Regions from separate parts of the Streptomyces sp. NPDC091271 genome, predicted to be linked through region 3. Evidence: riboswitches for the same ligand, from Rfam matches in the RefSeq annotation. Region 3 holds a riboswitch; each other region holds the start of a gene.
The links. A riboswitch is a leader RNA that binds a small molecule or an ion and turns the genes downstream of it on or off. The one in region 3 is predicted to bind cyclic di-AMP.

Region 1: it holds a riboswitch for cyclic di-AMP, as region 3 does, so the genes downstream of both, ACIQM3_RS26995 (M23 family metallopeptidase) here and ACIQM3_RS11220 (C40 family peptidase) in region 3, are expected to answer to the same signal.
Region 2: it holds a riboswitch for cyclic di-AMP, as region 3 does, so the genes downstream of both, ACIQM3_RS33505 (transglycosylase family protein) here and ACIQM3_RS11220 (C40 family peptidase) in region 3, are expected to answer to the same signal.

The regions. Positions count from the first base shown of each region.
Region 1 covers NZ_JBIVVD010000006.1:623,500-625,755, reverse strand. Annotated here, with positions in the region: gene ACIQM3_RS26995 (M23 family metallopeptidase) at 57-1,097, opposite strand; cyclic di-AMP (ydaO/yuaA leader) riboswitch at 1,109-1,261, opposite strand; gene ACIQM3_RS26990 (PP2C family protein-serine/threonine phosphatase) at 1,495-2,256, opposite strand, start outside.
Region 2 covers NZ_JBIVVD010000009.1:270,206-272,461, reverse strand. Annotated here, with positions in the region: gene eno (phosphopyruvate hydratase) at 1-216, opposite strand, end outside; gene ACIQM3_RS33505 (transglycosylase family protein) at 548-1,240, opposite strand; cyclic di-AMP (ydaO/yuaA leader) riboswitch at 1,241-1,412, opposite strand; gene ACIQM3_RS33500 (transglycosylase family protein) at 1,703-2,256, opposite strand, start outside.
Region 3 covers NZ_JBIVVD010000002.1:912,983-915,238, forward strand. Annotated here, with positions in the region: gene ACIQM3_RS11215 (hypothetical protein) at 1-295, shown strand, start outside; cyclic di-AMP (ydaO/yuaA leader) riboswitch at 635-831, shown strand; gene ACIQM3_RS11220 (C40 family peptidase) at 835-1,305, shown strand; gene ACIQM3_RS11225 (LysE family translocator) at 1,324-1,965, opposite strand; gene ACIQM3_RS11230 (LysR family transcriptional regulator) at 2,038-2,256, shown strand, end outside.

The DNA.
Region 1 (2,256 bases), on a different contig from region 3:
GTGCCCGGACGGGACCGGCCGGTGTCCGAGCGGGACCGGCCGGTGTCCGAGCGGGGTCAGACCGAGAGACCCTTGCTGCCCAGCCAGCCCATCGGGTCGATACCGGTGCCGTCCGGGGTGTGGACCTCCAGGTGGAGGTGCGGTCCGGTCACGTTGCCGGTGGCGCCGACGCGGCCGATGGTCTCGCCGGTGGTGACCTTCTGTCCGGCGGTGACGTCCATCGAGGACTGGTGGCAGTACCAGATCTCCGTGCCGTCATCGAGCGTCAGGACCGTGCGGTAGCCGTACGAGCCGGACCAGCCGGCCGACTTCACGGTGCCGCTGTGCACGGCCTTGACCGGCGTGCCGGTCGGAGCCGCGAAGTCCAGCCCGGTGTGGTGGCCTGACGACCACATCGAACCGGACTGCCCGTAGGTCGAGGTGATGGTGTACGAGGAGGTCGGAATGGCGTAGCTCGCGGCGAGCTTGGCGAGGCGCTCGGCCTCGGCCTTCTTCTTCGCCGCCTCTTCGGCCGCCTTCTTCTTCGCGGCGGCCTTCGCCTCCGCCTCGCTCTGCTGCTTCGCCGCCTCGGCCGCGGCCGCCTCGGCCGCCGCCTGCTCCTCCGCGGCCTTGGCCTCCGCCTCGGCTCCGGCCTGCTGCTGCTCGGCCTGCTGGAGGATGCGAGCGCGGAGCGCCTCGCCCGCGTCGGTGGTGCCCTGCTCGGCCTCGGCGGCGGTGATGCCCGCGCTGGTCAGCGGGGCCGACGCGGCGACCGTCTCGTGATCCGGGTCGGAGTCGCCGGACATGAACGCGCCCACGCCGGGAAGGGACTTGGCGTCGGGGAGATTGTCCGCGATGGAATCGGGAAGAGAAATGGAGACCGGCGGCTTGCTCTGCGCGGTGGCCATGCCACCCGCACCGACGGCCGCGATGACGCCGACGCCGAGGACGGTGGAGCTACGGGCGAGACCGCGCTGCTTGGCTACGCGGTGCCGACCGCGTACGGGACGGATGGACTCCTCGGTGGGGTTCCATTCATCCCAAGTCCTGTCCTCATCACCGAAGCTGCCGGTCCTGAAGGACGACGGGGCCTCGGGGGCAGGCTGATTGGACGCCACGTGGGCGCACTCCTTTCCTTCCTTCTCGCCTACCGGGTTAGCTGACGGGTTCGGAGCAGGAAGGTCTCCTACGGACCCCTTCGTCCCTCGCGAGACACAGGTGTCCGATTCACCCCATGTAGGTGGTTCCCCGGTTCCCTTGCGGAATTCGGCGCTGCGCACGGTGCCGTCTCTTGCGACGGCGGGTACAACCGCGCTGCGTTATCGAACGTTAATAGAGACGGGTGTCCTTTTCCAAGCTGTTCCCGTAGATCAGTCATGACCCTGGCCTGGACTTTCAGGGGTCAAACGGGTGCAAAAGGGCGACTTGAGCACCCCTCATCCAGCCAGCAGTTTCTGACGTTACGTCAAATGTTATGCGGAGCGACGTCCTTCGACTACCGACGGTCGCGACCGGTCATCCACGGTCCCGCCCCACAATCTTCACCGTCGTCCGCCGCTCCTGCTGGCCCCGCGCCGGACGGCCGACCGCGAGGAGCGCCAAGTCGTCCGTCGACCGGCCGCCGGTGTGCAGCCGTACGTCATCGGTGAGCGCGGACAGCAGTTCCTCCGGCCCCGGGAAGAGGCGGCCGCGCAGCCGGGCCGCCGGGTCGTAGAAGACGCCCTTCGCGTCCCGCGCCTCGGAGAGTCCGTCGGTGAACGCCAGGAACATCGACCCGGCCGGCAGTGTCCACTCGTCCGACCGGTCCGGCCACGCGTCCAGCCCCATCCCGAGCGGCAGGGCGGGCGCCGTCGGCGCCAGCACGTCCAGCGTCCCGTCCGCGTGCAGGACGAGCGGCTCGGGGTGCCCGCGGTTGACGACGCGCAGGACGTCCGAGCCGGACGGGATCTCCGCGACGACGGCGGTGACGAACCCCTCCATGGAGTCGAGACCGCCCCGCCGCGAGCCCTCACGGGCCAGCGCCCGCTCCAGCCGCTGGACGACCCCCTCCAACGACATCTCCTGCTCGGCGGCCTCCCGGAACGCACCGATCACGACGGCCACCGCGGCCACGGCGTCCAGCCCCTTGCCCCGTACGTCCCCGAGGACCAGGCGCACCCCGTACGGCGTGTCCGCGACCGCGAACAGGTCGCCGCCGACGAACTCGTCCGCCTGGGCCGCCTCGTACCGCGCCGCGACCTGCAGGCCGCCGATGCGGTCCTCGGGCGTCGGGAGCAC
Region 2 (2,256 bases), on a different contig from region 3:
GATCACGGCGAGGACGGCCTTCTCGACGCCCTTGCCCTGGTAGCGGTTGGGGTCACCGTCGCGAAGCTCAATGGCCTCGAACGCACCGGTGGAGGCGCCGGACGGAACAGCAGCACGTCCCGTGCTGCCGTCGTCGAGGCCAACCTCGACCTCGACCGTGGGGTTGCCCCGGGAGTCGAGGATTTCCCTGGCTACGACGACGTCGATGGACGGCACGAGGCATCTCCTTCTGGGATCTGACACTGGTTGTGCAGGGTCACTGTGGCCTTGCGCCACGAGCCTAACCGGCCCGGCGCGCTCCGTCGGCCGTCCGCCCGTCCCCTGGGACGAAAAAGGACCCAAGGGCCTGCATTCCGGGCAAAGCTCCAGAATTCTACTGACGAGTAACCACAACAGTTGAACGCTCACCCCTGCGGCGAGCCCGTGTCCGCACCCCGCCAGGGGTGCGGACACGGCCCCGGCCCGGCGCGCGGGGGGCCTGCGCGCCGGGCCGGGCTCCGGGGCAGGAGGAAGACCCCGGGGTTGTCACCGACTGCTTCGGGTTCGGCTACTTCAGGTGGAGCTGCTGACCCGGGAAGATCAGGTCGGCCTTGTCGACGATGTCGTCGTTCAGCTTGAACAGCTTCTGCCAGCCGCCCTTGACCTTCTTCGCGTCGGCGATCTTGCTAAGGGTGTCGCCGGACTTCACCTTGTACTCGCCGTCACCCTTCTCGACCTTCTCGCCGGTCGGGGTGGTGACGGTCTTCTCCGGCGCCGTGCGCTTCTCGCTGCGCGTGGTGGGCTGCTCGGCCTTGCGCTCCGGCGCGGCCTGCGGGGCCGTGTCGCCGTTCTTCCCGGAGCCGGTGTCGACACCCGGGTCCACACCGTCGTTCGTCAGACCGCCGGCACCGGCGCAGGCCCAGGCGCCCGGGCCCTGAAGGTCGAGAAGCTTCTCGGCGGCGGCTATCTGCTGGTCCTTGGAGGCCAGGTCGGCGCGGGAGGCGTACTGGGTGCCGCCGGCGGCCGCCCAGCTGGACTGCGAGAACTGCAGGCCGCCGTAGTAGCCGTTGCCGGTGTTGATGGACCAGTTGCCACCCGACTCGCACTGGGCGACGGCGTCCCAGGTGTCGACGGAGGCGGCGGAGGCGCCGGTCGCGCCCATCAGCGGTACGGCGACGGCGGCACCGGCGACACCGGCGAGGGTCGCGACACGGACGGCCTTGGACGGGCGACGGTGCTTGCCCTTGCTGGAAAGCAGCATGGTTCTCCTCACCGACGCCTACGAGGTGAGCTGTCGGGTTCGGGCCTGTGAGTTGCCCGGTCGCCCTCACTCTCGGACGACTTCACCCCTAGCCGTGTCTCCGCCCGTCTTCCGACGGCCGGGTCCGGCACTTACCTGGGTCCCCCGCTCCTGCCTACGGCGCTTTACGCGTCGGTTCCCTTCGGCCGACGGCAGGATTCGGCGTGACGGTCGAAGGTGCCCGCGGTGCGAGCGGCTCCGACCGTAAACACACGCAACCCCCACATTCAAAGATGGACATAACGGGTGATCAGCCCGTAACGGCCCGACGCGAAGGGACGTTTTCGCAGGTCGGAGCCAATATGGACGGACCGGGCGGACCGGGCGCGCCAGTTGAAGCAAAGAGACCCATGTCTCACTTACGCATAAGTGGACATAGGCCTCTGAACTACCCCCGCTTTCGGGGTGTTTTCACGCTTTTGATCAGTTGGCGGCGGCCTCTGCCCGGCTGCCCCGCGCGTCCGTCCCGAGGTCGAGGGTCTGGCCGGGGAGGATCAGGTCCGGGTCGGAGCCCAGCTCGTCCTTGTTGGCCGCGTAGAGCGCGGTCCAGCCGCCGGGAAGCTCCTGCACGTCGGCGATCGCCCAGAGGTTGTCGCCCTCGCGGACGGTGTACGCCCCCTCCGCGCCCTGACGCGCGTCGGATTCACCGCGCGAGGCGTGGCGGCCGGACTCGCGCCCGTCGTCCTGGCCCGGCCGGGCGCTCGCCTCGGGGGCCGGCGTCCCGCGGTGCTTGCCGCCGTTCGCCGTGTCGTCCGTCGCCGTGTCGCCCTTCGGGGCGCCGGACGTCCCGGAGGCCTCGGGGGACGGAGTGGCGGACGGCGTCGAGCCGGCGTCGTCGCCCTCGTCCGTCTTACCGTCGGACGCGTCCTGGCCCGCCTCGCCCGTCGCGTCGGAGTCGTCCGAGCCGGCGGCCTCGTCCGAACTGTCCGCCGGGTCGGTCGCGTCGGAGGAAGGCGTCCCGGACGGCGTCGCCGAAT
Region 3 (2,256 bases):
GTTCCCGCCGCTCCCCGCCCTGACCCGCGCGGAGGCCGAGTTCATCGACTGCTACCTGGAGGTGCTCGACCAGCTCGGCCGCATCAACCCCGCACGCGGCAGCGACACGTACGGGGCGCTCCGGGCGGCTCAGGCTCTCGCCTCCCGGGCCACCGCCCTCCGTGACGCACTCGTGCTGATGCACGAACGGGGTGAGTCCCAGATCCACGCGGACACTCTGGCCAGGGCACTGCGGCTGCTGGACGGCGAGCGCCGCGCCGGTCGGGTCGCCGTGCCTCCCGCGTCGTCGAGTTGAGCGCTCCGGGCCCGACTCGGCCGCCGCACCCGCTTTTCGGCGCCTGTTTTCGACACGCCCGGCGGCCTGACGAGTTTTCCTCGCTCGATCGGCGTAGAAGGTCCCCCGCCCGAGGGACAGCCCAACTTGCGTGACAGGCGCGGACACTGAACGGAATCTGTCGTTCCGTCGCTGGTGCGCGGCTGGTCCGGTGCGACCGCCCCGACTCCGGACCGGCTGTGTCCACCCGATCGGATCAGTCGTGACGACTCTCACATATCGGCACTTCAACGAGGAAATCCGGCGGCGTGTGCGTAAAGATCCCTGGGACGACAAGCCCCCGCCACCGCGGCGGGGCGGTCCGGGCGGACGCCGAGTCCTGCCGCCGCCCGGATGCCTGGTCGACAGGAGTGGATCGGCAGGAGTGGAGGACCCGAGCACAACGGGCCGACCGGAGTTCCGGACGGCCCTCGGGGTGAAGCCGCTTCGCGCGGCCGGGCAACTTCGCCAGCCCGAACCCGACAGGTCATCCTTCACAGGCGGCTGACGAAGGGTTGCGCATGACTGCGCAGGTTCATGTCCCGTCACTGTTCGCCCGGGTCGGTACGGCCTCGGTCCTGACATTCGCCGTAGGCACCACCATGATGACTCCCGGTCTCGTGAACGACGCCGAGGCCGCCGCCCACTCGACGACGGCACTCAAGATCGCGGCCTCGAAGAAGGGCGCGCCCTACAGATGGGGCGCCACGGGCCCCCACAGGTTCGACTGCTCCGGGCTCACGCTCTACTCGTTCAAGAAGGCCGGCAAGAAACTGCCCCGCACGGCTCAGCAGCAGTACAACAAGACCCGCCATATCTCCAGGTCGCAGCGGAAACGCGGCGACCTGGTCTTTTTCCACGCGGGCCGCAGTGTGTACCACGTCGGCATCTACGCCGGCAGCGGGAAGATCTGGCATTCGCCGAAGACCGGCGCCGTGGTCCGGCTGGAGAAGATCTGGTCCGGAAACGTTTTGTACGGGAGGGTCCGCTGAGGTCCCTCCCTTTTCCGTTCAGTGCAGCAGGGGGCCCGTCACCAGCACGAGTCCCAACGCGGTGAGCGCCGTGCCGCTGCCACCCTCGATCACCCGGGCGGCACGCGGCCGGCGCAGCCACCGGCCCATGCGGTCCACCAGCAGGGCGACGGCCGGGAACCAGACGAGCGCGAGCAGGACGACCACCGAGGCCAGCAGCAGTGTCCTGGGCAGCGGTGGCTCCCCCTCGGGGACGAACTGGGGCAGCAGGCTGAGGAAGAGCACGGGCGCCTTCGGGTTGAGGGCGTTGGTCAGGAAACCCTGGCGCAGTGACCTTCCGGCTCCCGGCAGCGTCCTGCCCTCGCTCACCTCCTCGGCAGCGGTTCCGGTGGTGGCCTGCCGGCGCATCGCGTACAGGCCGCTGAGACCGAGGTAGAGCACGTACGCGCCGCCGAGCAGCTGAACGGTGCGGAACAGGGCGGGCATCGCCACGAGCACGGCGGCGAGCCCGGCCGCGGCCAGCGCGGTGTGCACCACAAGCCCTCCGGCGACTCCCGCGGCGGTGGCGAGCCCGGACCGCCGGGATGTGAGCGCGTTGCGTACGACCACGGTGAAGTCGGCGCCGGGAAGGGCCACCATTCCCGCGGCCACGGCGACGAAGGCGAGCAGTTGTGCGTCCATGGGTCCACCCTGACCGATCCCAGCCCTTAGCGTGTACTTGCAATCTTCTGGGTCTGCCAAAAGGAACGCTTAATGTACGACCCGACACGGCTGGCCGCGCTGGTGGCGGTTTCCGAGGCCGGATCGATCACGCGTGCAGCGGCGCGGCTGGGTTACACCGCGCCCGCCCTTTCGCAGCAGCTGGCCAAGCTGGAGAAGGAGACCGGAGCCGCACTCCTCGTCCGTCACCACCGAGGGGCACGACTGACGGCCGCCGGTGAGCTGCTGGCAGGACGGGCCAGACGCATCCTC